3 regions of the Micromonospora sp. LOL_025 genome follow, and region 2 is predicted to be linked to each of the others. Evidence: predicted binding sites of a transcription regulator. Region 2 holds the regulator's gene; each other region holds the start of a gene.
The links. Region 2 encodes HrcA, which represses chaperone genes, less so after heat shock. Its sites were predicted from a motif close to GGTTNGCACNCTCNNNNNGAGNGTGCNAACC; they were not measured.
Positions count from the first base shown of each region.

Region 1: groL (chaperonin GroEL) is a predicted target of HrcA. The motif match lies at 1,592-1,622, and genes of this name have one in related genera.
Region 3: groES (co-chaperone GroES) is a predicted target of HrcA. The motif match lies at 2,030-2,060, and genes of this name have one in related genera.

Region 1 covers NZ_JBHMIR010000008.1:140,567-143,840, forward strand. Annotated here, with positions in the region: gene groL (chaperonin GroEL) at 1-1,395, opposite strand, end outside; gene ACFHW0_RS13615 (hypothetical protein) at 1,670-2,758, opposite strand; gene ACFHW0_RS13620 (cold-shock protein) at 2,944-3,147, opposite strand.
Region 2 covers NZ_JBHMIR010000024.1:61,439-64,712, reverse strand. Annotated here, with positions in the region: gene dnaJ (molecular chaperone DnaJ) at 1-947, opposite strand, end outside; gene hrcA (heat-inducible transcriptional repressor HrcA) at 1,021-2,043, opposite strand; gene ACFHW0_RS24280 (DUF4870 domain-containing protein) at 2,286-2,948, shown strand; gene hemW (radical SAM family heme chaperone HemW) at 2,989-3,274, opposite strand, start outside.
Region 3 covers NZ_JBHMIR010000003.1:56,107-59,380, reverse strand. Annotated here, with positions in the region: gene groL (chaperonin GroEL) at 1-1,512, opposite strand, end outside; gene groES (co-chaperone GroES) at 1,583-1,897, opposite strand; gene ACFHW0_RS05175 (THUMP-like domain-containing protein) at 2,146-3,274, shown strand, end outside.

The DNA.
Region 1 (3,274 bases), on a different contig from region 2:
CTCGACGACCACGCCACCCTCGAGACCGGCGTTGACGGCGATCTGCCGCAGCGGAGCGTCCAGCGCGATCTTGACGATCTGCGCGCCGGTCGCCTCGTCGCCGACCAGGTCCAGCTTGTCGAAGGCGGTCTTGCCGGCCTGCACCAGCGCGACGCCACCACCCGGGACGATGCCCTCCTCGACGGCGGCCTTCGCGTTGCGGACGGCGTCCTCGATACGGTGCTTGCGCTCCTTCAGCTCGACCTCGGTGGCCGCGCCGACCTTGATCACCGCGACGCCGCCGGCCAGCTTGGCCAGCCGCTCCTGCAGCTTCTCGCGGTCGTAGTCGGAGTCGCTCTTCTCGATCTCGGCCCGGATCTGGTTGACCCGGCCCTGGATCTGGTCGGCGTCGCCGGCACCGTCGACGATGGTGGTCTCGTCCTTGGTCACCACGACCTTGCGGGCGCGGCCCAGCATGTCGAGGCCGACGGCGTCCAGCTTGAGGCCGACCTCCTCGCTGATGACCTGGCCACCGGTGAGGATGGCGATGTCGGTCAGCATGGCCTTGCGGCGGTCACCGAAGCCCGGCGCCTTGACGGCGACCGACTTGAAGGTGCCCCGGACCTTGTTGACGACCAGGGTGGCCAGGGCCTCGCCCTCGATGTCCTCGGAGATGATCAGCAGCGGCTTGCCCGACTGCATGACCTTCTCCAGGATCGGGAGCAGGTCCTTGACCGACGAGATCTTGCTGTTGACGATCAGGAGGTAGGGGTCGTCGAAGACGGCCTCCATGCGCTCCGGGTCGGTCATGAAGTAGGCCGAGATGTAGCCCTTGTCGAAGCGCATGCCCTCGGTGAGCTCCAGCTCCAGCCCGAAGGTGTTGCTCTCCTCGACGGTGATGACGCCTTCCTTGCCCACCTTGTCCATCGCCTCGGCGATGATCTCGCCGACGCTGGTGTCACCGGCGGAGATGGAGGCGGTGGAGGCGATCTGCTCCTTGGTCTCGACGTCCTTGGCGAGCTTGGCCAGCTCCTCCGAGACGCTGGCCACGGCGGCCTCGATGCCCCGCTTCAGGGCCATCGGGTTGGCACCGGCGGCCACGTTGCGCAGGCCCTCGCGGACCAGGGCCTGGGCCAGGACGGTCGCCGTCGTCGTGCCGTCACCGGCGACGTCGTCGGTCTTCTTGGCGACCTCCTTGACCAGCTCGGCGCCGATCTTCTCGTAGGGGTCCTCGAGCTCGATCTCCTTGGCGATGCTCACACCATCGTTGGTGATGGTGGGGGCACCCCACTTCTTCTCGAGCACGACGTTGCGGCCCTTGGGGCCGAGCGTCACCTTCACGGCGTCGGCGAGCTGGTTCATGCCCCGCTCGAGGCCGCGGCGCGCCTCTTCGTCGAACGCGATCATCTTGGCCATACGGCGTTGTCCTCCTGGACACTCACGGGCCACCCGGAGTGTGTGTCCCGGATGGGCCGCCTGGTGTACGCACCTTGGGACGTCGCCACCTGGCGACGACGACGTCTCCTCGGTCGGGCCGGATAGCCCGCGACGACCGGCCATGTGCCGCAGCCGCGTCTGGACGCCGCTACGACCGTGGCCCTACCGCCCCGACCATTGGCACTCACGGTATGCGAGTGCCAATGACTTGTTTAGCACTCTCCCCTGCCGAGTGCAAGCACGATCGCCCCGGTCAGCCGAGTTCGCCGGCCAGCCGCGCGCTGTCCACCGGCCCCTCGTGGGCGCGCTGCTCGGCGTACGTGACGACCAGGCCGACCAGCTGGGCGAGGTGGGTGGGCAGGGCCAGCACCGCGGCCACCAGCGTCACCGCGAGCACGCCGGCCGCCGTGCCCGGCGACTCCAGCGGGGTGGTGCCGAACGGCAGCGTGCCGATGCCCTCCACCATGCCGGCGGCCCCGCTGCCGACGATGACCGCCGCCGCCACCAGCGCCACCCGACCGAGCAGCAGACCGAGCCGGTCGTGGAACATCCGGAAGGAACGGCCGATCGGGTGCTGCCGCTCGAACAGGTAGACCGGGCCGGCCATGCTCAGCGCGAAGGCGAAGTAGATGCCGGGGATCACGCAGAAACAGATCCCGAGCCCGATGATCACGCTCATCAGCAGGGTCCAGCCCCAGAGGCCCAGTGCCCGGCGCACCCCGTAGGAAAGGGCCGCGCCCACGCTCACCGGCTGACCGGCCGCCTGCCGGGTGACCACCCAGGTGCCGGCCGCCCAGCCCAGGCCCTGCACGAAACCGAAGACGAGGGCGCTGCCGAGCACCACGGACAGCAGGACGCCCGTGTCGGCCAGGAAGGTGTCGGGCAGCGCGGCGGGGTCATCGGCCATCGACTCCTCCCACTTCGCGGACGGGTCGACGACGAGCGAGAGCACCGACACCACCAGGGCCGGCAGCACCTGGGTGAGCAGCAGGATCGGCAGCAGCAGCCGCCAGCCCCGGCGCACCGCGCCGACGCACCGGCCGAACCAGCCGTTGACGCCGGCGCCGGGCGGGGTGACGAGCAGGTCGGCCGGATCGAGGCCGTGCCCCGGCGGGTACCACCCGTGGGCCGGCTGACCGGGATAGGCGACCGGGGCGCCCGGGTACCACGGCTGCCCGCCGTACGGGCCGGAGCCGACCGGGTACCCGCCGGTGGGCGGGAAGACCCAGCCCTGCGGCTGTTGCGGGCCCGCCGGCGCAGCGCCGCCCGGGCCGACGGGTGGCGTCGCGGACGGGTCGGGATCTCCCGGGGGCGGCGCGGCCTGGGGCGGCTGGTCGGACATGAACCCTCCTCAGCGATGGCTGGAACGGCTCACGATCCTCCCCTGCCGACGCAACCGGGCCGAAGCCCGCCCCCGTGGGGCGGGCCGGCCGACGGCTGCCCGGCCCCGCCGGACCACCCCCGGTCGGCGCCGCGCGACCGATGGTCGGGGAGCCGGTCGGTGCGGGGGCGCGGGAGAGACGCCCGTCAGGCGATGACGCGTACGCGCTCGGCCTGGGGACCCTTCTGGCCCTGGGCGATCTCGAACTCGACCCGCTGGCCGTCGTCCAGCGCCTTGTAGCCGTCCATCTCGATCGCCGAGAAGTGGACGAAGACGTCCTGCCCGCCGTCGACGGCGATGAAGCCGTAGCCCTTTTCGGAGTTGAACCACTTCACGGTGCCCTCTGCCACGGTGCACTTCCTCACTCTGCCCGGCGTTCCACGACCCCGGAGGCCGGGCGGGCCGGCACCGGAGGACCACCGGATCGGCGATCGACGAGGGCCGCTGAAACGGTGACCGAAATCGCACGCTACACGA
Region 2 (3,274 bases):
CGGGCGCGCAGCCGCAGCGTGCTGCCCGGCTGGGTGCCGGCCTTGACGTCGACCGTCTCCTCGCTGTCCAGCGTCTTGATGGTCAGCCGGGTGCCGAGGGCCGCCGCGGTCATCGGCACCGTGACCCGGCAGTGCAGGTCGTCGCCCTTGCGGGAGTAGACGTCGTGCGGCCGCTCGTGGATCTCCACGTAGAGGTCGCCGGCCGTGCCGCCGCCCGGGCCGACCTCGCCCTGCTGGGCGAGGCGGATGCGCATGCCGTCCTCGACACCGGCCGGGATCTTGACGGTCAGCGAGCGTCGGGTGCGGACGCGGCCGTCGCCGGCGCAGGTCGGGCACGGGTGCGGGATGGTGGTGCCGTAGCCCTGGCAGACCGTGCACGGCCGGGCGGAGACCACCTGACCGAGGAAGGTGCGCTGCACGGACTGCACCTCGCCCCGGCCGGCGCACGCCTCGCAGGTGGCCAGGTGGGTGCCGGCCGCCGTGCCGGCGCCGGAGCAGGTGGTGCAGAGCACGGCGGTGTCGACGGTGATCGGCGCCTCGACGCCGAACGCGGTCTCGTGCAGGTCCAGCTCCAGCCGCAGGATCGCGTCGGCGCCGGGCCGGGTCCGCGGTCGCGGACCCCGCGAACCGCCGGCCGCGCCGCCGAAGAAGGCGTCCATGATGTCCTGGAAGCCGACGAACGGTCCGGCGCCGCCGGGGCCGCCCGGGCCACCCGCGCCCCCGCCGCCGGGGGCGAGCGGGTCGCCGCCCAGGTCGACGATCTGCCGTTTCCGGTCGTCCGAGAGGACCTCGTACGCGGCGTTGATGTCCTTGAACTTCTCCTGTGCCTCCGGATCCGGATTCACGTCCGGGTGGAACTGCCGCGCCAACTTGCGGTAGGCGCGCTTGATCTCGTCGTCGGAGGCTTCCCGGCTCACCCCGAGAATGCCGTAGTAGTCCCTGGCCACTGCGTTCCGTGTCCTCATGTTCGTCTCGCGTTGCGCCGGTCGGCGGCCGGAGCCGGCCGTCGGCCCTGACTGGTCAGTTCTGGGCCAGCAGCTCGCCCACGTAGCGTGCCACGGCCCGCACCGTGGCGATGGTGCCGGGGTAGTCCATCCGGGTCGGCCCCAGCACGCCGAGGCCGCCGACGCTGGTCGCGCCCGGCCCGTAGCCGGTGCTGACCACCGAGGCGGCGCGCAGGTTGTCGATCTCGTTCTCGTCGCCGATCAGCACCCGCGTCGTGCTCGGCTCCGCCTCGCCGATGAGCTTGAGCATGACGACCTCCTCCTCCAGCGCCTCCAGGATCGGACGCAGGGAGCCCTGGAAGTCGAGCAGGCCGCCCCGGGTGAGGTTGGCCGTGCCGGCCAGCGCGATCCGCTCCTCGTGCCGCTCGATCAGCGTCTCCAGCAGCACGGTGGAGAGGGTGGTCATCGCCGGCCGCAGGTGCGGCAGCGACTCCTCGACCAGCGCCTGCACCAGCGGCGGGGTCTCCGACAGCCGGGTGCCGACCAGCTTCTCGTTGACCAGCCGGCGCAGGTCCGTGACGTCGTCGGCGGGGATCGGCACGGGCAGCTCGACCAGCCGCTGCTCGACCCGGCCGGTGTCGGCGATCATGACCAGCATCAGCCGGGTGGTGGAGATCGGCACCAGCTCCAGGTGACGCACCGAGGAGCGGGCCAGGCTCGGGTACTGCACCACGGCGACCTGCCGGGTGAGTTGCGCCAGCAGCCGGACGGTGCGGTGCACCACGTCGTCGAGGTCGACGGCGCCGACCAGGAAACGCTCGATCGCCCGGCGCTCGGCCGGGCTGAGCGGCTTCACCCGGGACAGCCGGTCCACGAAGAGCCGGTAGCCCCGGTCGGTGGGCACCCGGCCGGCGCTGGTGTGCGGCTGGCGGATGTAGCCCTCCTCCTCCAGCACGGCCATGTCGTTGCGGACGGTCGCCGGTGAGACTCCCAGCTGGTGCCGCTCGACCAGCGCCTTGCTGCCGACGGGCTCCTGCGTGGCGACGTAGTCCTCGACGATCGCGCGCAGTACGGCGAGCTTGCGGTCGTCGAGACCCATTCTCCCCACCTCCTGTCGCACGTCGGCCCCGGCACGCGGGGGCCGGGGCGGGCTGCTGGCACTCGACTGTAGCGAGTGCCAGTCTACGTCGGCGGGGCCGCCGGCGCGATGATCGACCTGGGGCGATCAGTCCGATCGGCGACCGCGCGAGGCCGCCCGACGGCCCCGGGGACCGGTCTTCCCGGCGTCCCGGCCGGTGTCACGCTGGTGCCGCCTTGCCGGCTGCCCCTACCGTGACCTCCATGACTGAACCACCTCGCCCTCCCGGAGCGGGGGACCCGGGCTTCCCGCCGGATCCGACCGCTCCGTCGGGGGTTCCCGGCCACGCCGGCTCCGGCGACCCCACCGCACCACTGTCCGGGGCGCCGGGCCCGGGCAGCCATCCTCCACCCGGTGACTATCCACCGCCCACCGGCGACCAGCCGCCGTCGGGCGGCTACCCCCCGCCCGGTGACTATCCCCCGCCCGGCGGCTTCCCTCCGCCCGGCGGCTACGGCCCGCCGGGGGCCGGCTATCCGGCCGGTGGCGGCTACGGACCGCCGACGGGCGGCTACGCCAGCAACGACGACAAGAACTGGGCCCTGATCGCCCACTTCGGCGGCGCGGTCGGCGTGATCGTCGGCGGCGGCCTGCTCGGCTGGCTGGCGCCGCTCATCGCGCTGATGGCCCGGGGGCAGCAGTCGCCGACCGCCCGGGCGCACGCCGTCGCGGCGCTGAACTTCCAGCTGACCTGGACGATCGTCGGGGTGCTGAGCTGGGTGGTCACGCTGATCACCTGCGGGGTGCTGTTCTTCGTCCCGATGCTCGTCTGGCTGGTGCCGCTGATCTTCGGCATCATCGGCGGGGTCAAGGCCAACGAGGGCGTGCTCTACCGCTACCCGATGACCTACGGCTTCACCAGGTGACCCGGGTCGGCCGCTCCCCCGGCCGGCCCCGGCACGCGGTTCAGGGCAGCAGGTCACGGACGACCGCGTCGGCGAGCAGCCGGCCCCGCAGCGTCAGCACGGCCCGACCGGCCGCGTGCTCGTCGGCGGCCAGCAGCCCGCTGGCGAGGGCCCGCGCGGCGCCGGCCCGACCGGCGTCGTCGAGGGCGGCCAGGGGCAGCCCGGAGGCGAGGCGCAGCCGGAGCATGACGTCCTCCATGTGCGCCTCGTCGGCGGTGAGCACCTCGCGGGCCAGGCCGGGCGAACCGCCCGCGGCCAGCCGCTTCGCGTACGTCGTGGGGTGCTTG
Region 3 (3,274 bases), on a different contig from region 2:
GTTGGTGACCGCGTTGCGGGTCACCTTCACCGGGTCGACGATGCCGGACTTCGCCAGGTCGACGTACTCGCCGGTGGCGGCGTCGAGGCCGTGGCCCCACTCCTTGCCGGCGACCTTGTTGACGACGACGTAGCCGTCGTGGCCGGCGTTCTGGGCGATCCAGCGCAGCGGCTCGACCAGCGCCTTGCGCACGATCGAGACGCCGACCTTCTCGTCACCGGTGAAGCCGAGGTCGTCGTCGAGCACCGGCAGGATCTGCACCAGGGCGGCGCCGCCGCCGGGGACGGTGCCCTCCTCGACCGCGGCCTTGGTCGCGGCGATCGCGTCCTCGATGCGGTGCTTGCGCTCCTTCATCTCGACCTCGGTCGCGGCGCCGACCTTGATGACCGCGATGCCGCCCGAGAGCTTGGCCAGCCGCTCGGCGAGCTTCTCCCGGTCCCAGTCGGAGTCCGAGGCCTCGATCTCCTTGCGGATCTGCGCGACCCGGTCGGCGACCTCGCTCGACTTGCCACCACCGTCGACGACCGTGGTGTTCTCCTTGTCGACCACGACGCGCCGGGCGGTGCCGAGCACCTCCAGGCCCACCTGGTCGAGCTTGTAGCCCAGCTCGGGCGCGACCAGCTCGGCGCCGGTGAGGATCGCCATGTCCTGGAGCATCGCCTTGCGCCGGTCACCGAAGCCGGGGGCCTTGACCGCGCAGACCTTGAGGGTCTTGCGGATCGAGTTGACCACCAGCGTCGACAGCGCCTGGCCGTCGACGTCCTCGGCGATGATCAGCAGCGGCTTGCTGTTCTGGAGGACCTTCTCCAGCAGCGGCAGCAGCTCCTCGATCGCCGAGATCTTCTGCGTGGTGATGAGGATGTACGGGTCCTCCAGGACCGACTCCTGCGACTCCACGTCGGTGACGAAGTTCGGCGAGATGAAGCCCTTGTCGAACTGGAGACCCTCGGTCACGTCCAGCTCGGTGTGCAGGGCGGAGCCCTCCTCGACGGTGATGACACCGTCGCGGCCGACCTTCTCCATCGCCTCGGCGATCAGCTCGCCGATCGTGGCGTCCTGCGCGGAGATCGTCGCGACGTGCGCGATCGACTTCTTGTCGGCGACCTCGACCGCGCGGCCGAGCAGCGCCTCGGAGACCTTGGCGGCCGCCGCGTCGATGCCCCGCTTGAGGCCGGCCGGGTTGGTGCCGGCAGTGACGTTGCGCAGGCCCTCGCGGACCATCGCCTGGGCCAGCACGGTGGCGGTGGTGGTCCCGTCGCCGGCGACGTCGTTGGTCTTGGTCGCCACCTCCTTGACCAGCTGCGCACCGAGGTTCTCGTAGGGGTTGGTGAGCTCGATCTCCTTGGCGATGGTCACGCCGTCGTTGGTGATCGTGGGCACACCGAACTTCTTGTCCAGGACGACGTTGCGCCCGCGCGGGCCGAGGGTGACCTTGACCGCGTCCGCGAGGGCGTTGACACCGTGCTCGAGCAGGTGCCGGGCGTCGTCCGAGAAGCTCAGGATCTTCGCCATGAATGTCCCTTCGAAGCGACGTCGCCCCGGCCCGGCGAGCCGGACCGGGGCGACGACACTGATCGGTTGCTTACTTCTCGATGACCGCGAGGACGTCGCGGGCGGAGAGCACCAGGTACTCCTCGCCGGCGTACTTGACCTCGGTGCCGCCGTACTTCGAGTAGATGACGGTGTCGCCGACGGAGACGTCAACCGGGATCCGGTTGCCCTTGTCGTCGATCCGGCCCGGGCCGACAGCGAGGACGGTGCCCTCCTGCGGCTTCTCCTTGGCGGTGTCGGGGATCACGATGCCCGACGCCGTGGTGGTCTCAGCCTCGTTCGCCTGGACCAGGATCCGGTCCTCGAGCGGCTTGATCGCAACCTTGGTCGCGGTAGTCACGGGCATACCCTCCTGGGGTACTGGTTTCGTTACCGGTCGGCGAGCGACCGGCGTCAATCTGCCACATGCCACCGGGCGGGGCCGTCGTCGCGGGTGCCGGTCCGCCTGGCGTTCAGCGCCCGGGCCACGAGGCCCGGAAGCTGGCACCCTCGGGGTGAGAGTGCTAATCGCAGGTTATTCCTCGGCTAGCACTCCGTCAAGGAGAGTGCCAACCCGCCGGCCGGCGCGTCGGGTCCGCCGACCACAATGGCCGGGTGGATCTCGACCAACTCGCCGCCCTGCGTACGCCCGAGGGGTCGGCCGCGCTCGCCGCGGCCGCGCGGGTGGCCGGCGGCGATCCGCTGACCGCGGCGGCGGCGCTCCGCTCGACCGGGCTGCCGGCCGGCCTGGCGTCGGCCGCCCTCACCCAGGCCGAGCTGCGGCGCCGGGCGGTCGGCAAGTTCGGGCCGGCGGCGGCGGGGATGTTCCTCACCCGGGCCGGGCTGGAGCAGGCCACGCGGGGCGTCGTCGCGGCACGGCGGGCCGAGCGGCTGCGGGCCGCCGGGGTGCGCACGCTCGCCGACCTCGGCTGCGGCCTCGGCGCAGACGCGCTCGCCGCGGCCCGCGCCGGCATCCGGGTGTACGGCGTGGAGGCCGACCCGCTGACCGCCGCGATGGCCGCCGCGAACGCCGAGGCGGCCGGGCTGGCCGAGCTGTTCACGGTGGAGCGCGGCGACGCCACGGCGTTCGACGTGGACCGGGTCGACGGGGTGTTCTGCGACCCGGCGCGGCGCAGGGCGGGCACCGGGCGGCGCATCTTCGACCCGAACGCCTACTCCCCGCCCTGGGACTTCGTGGTCGGGCTGGCCGAGCGGGTGCCGCACACCGTCGTGAAGGTGGCGCCCGGCATCGACCACGCGCTGGTCCCGGCGGGCGCCGAGGCGGAGTGGGTGAGCGTCGACGGCGACCTGGTCGAGGCGGCCCTGTGGTGCGGCGAGCTGGCGCAGGTCCCCCGCCGCGCCACCCTGCTGCGCGACAGGCAACGGCCCTCCGTCGACGCCTCCGGCGCGGGAGGGGGGCCCGCCGATCGGCCGGCCGGCTCCTGCCAGCTGGCCGGCTCCGGCGCCGCCGAGGCCACCGTCGGCCCGGCGCGCCGGTTCCTGTACGACCCCGACCCGGCGGTGGTCCGCGCGCACCTGGTCGCCGAGCTGGCGGAGACGCTGGGCGCGACGCTGGCCGACCCGAGCATCGCCTACCTCTACGCGGACGCGCCGACGCCGACGCCCTTCGCCCGCTGCCTGGAGGTCACCGACGTGCTGCCGTTCTCGCTGAAGCGGCTGCGGGCGCTGCTGCGGGAGCGTCGGGTCGGGCGGGTGGAGATCCTCAAGCGCGGGTCCGCCCTGG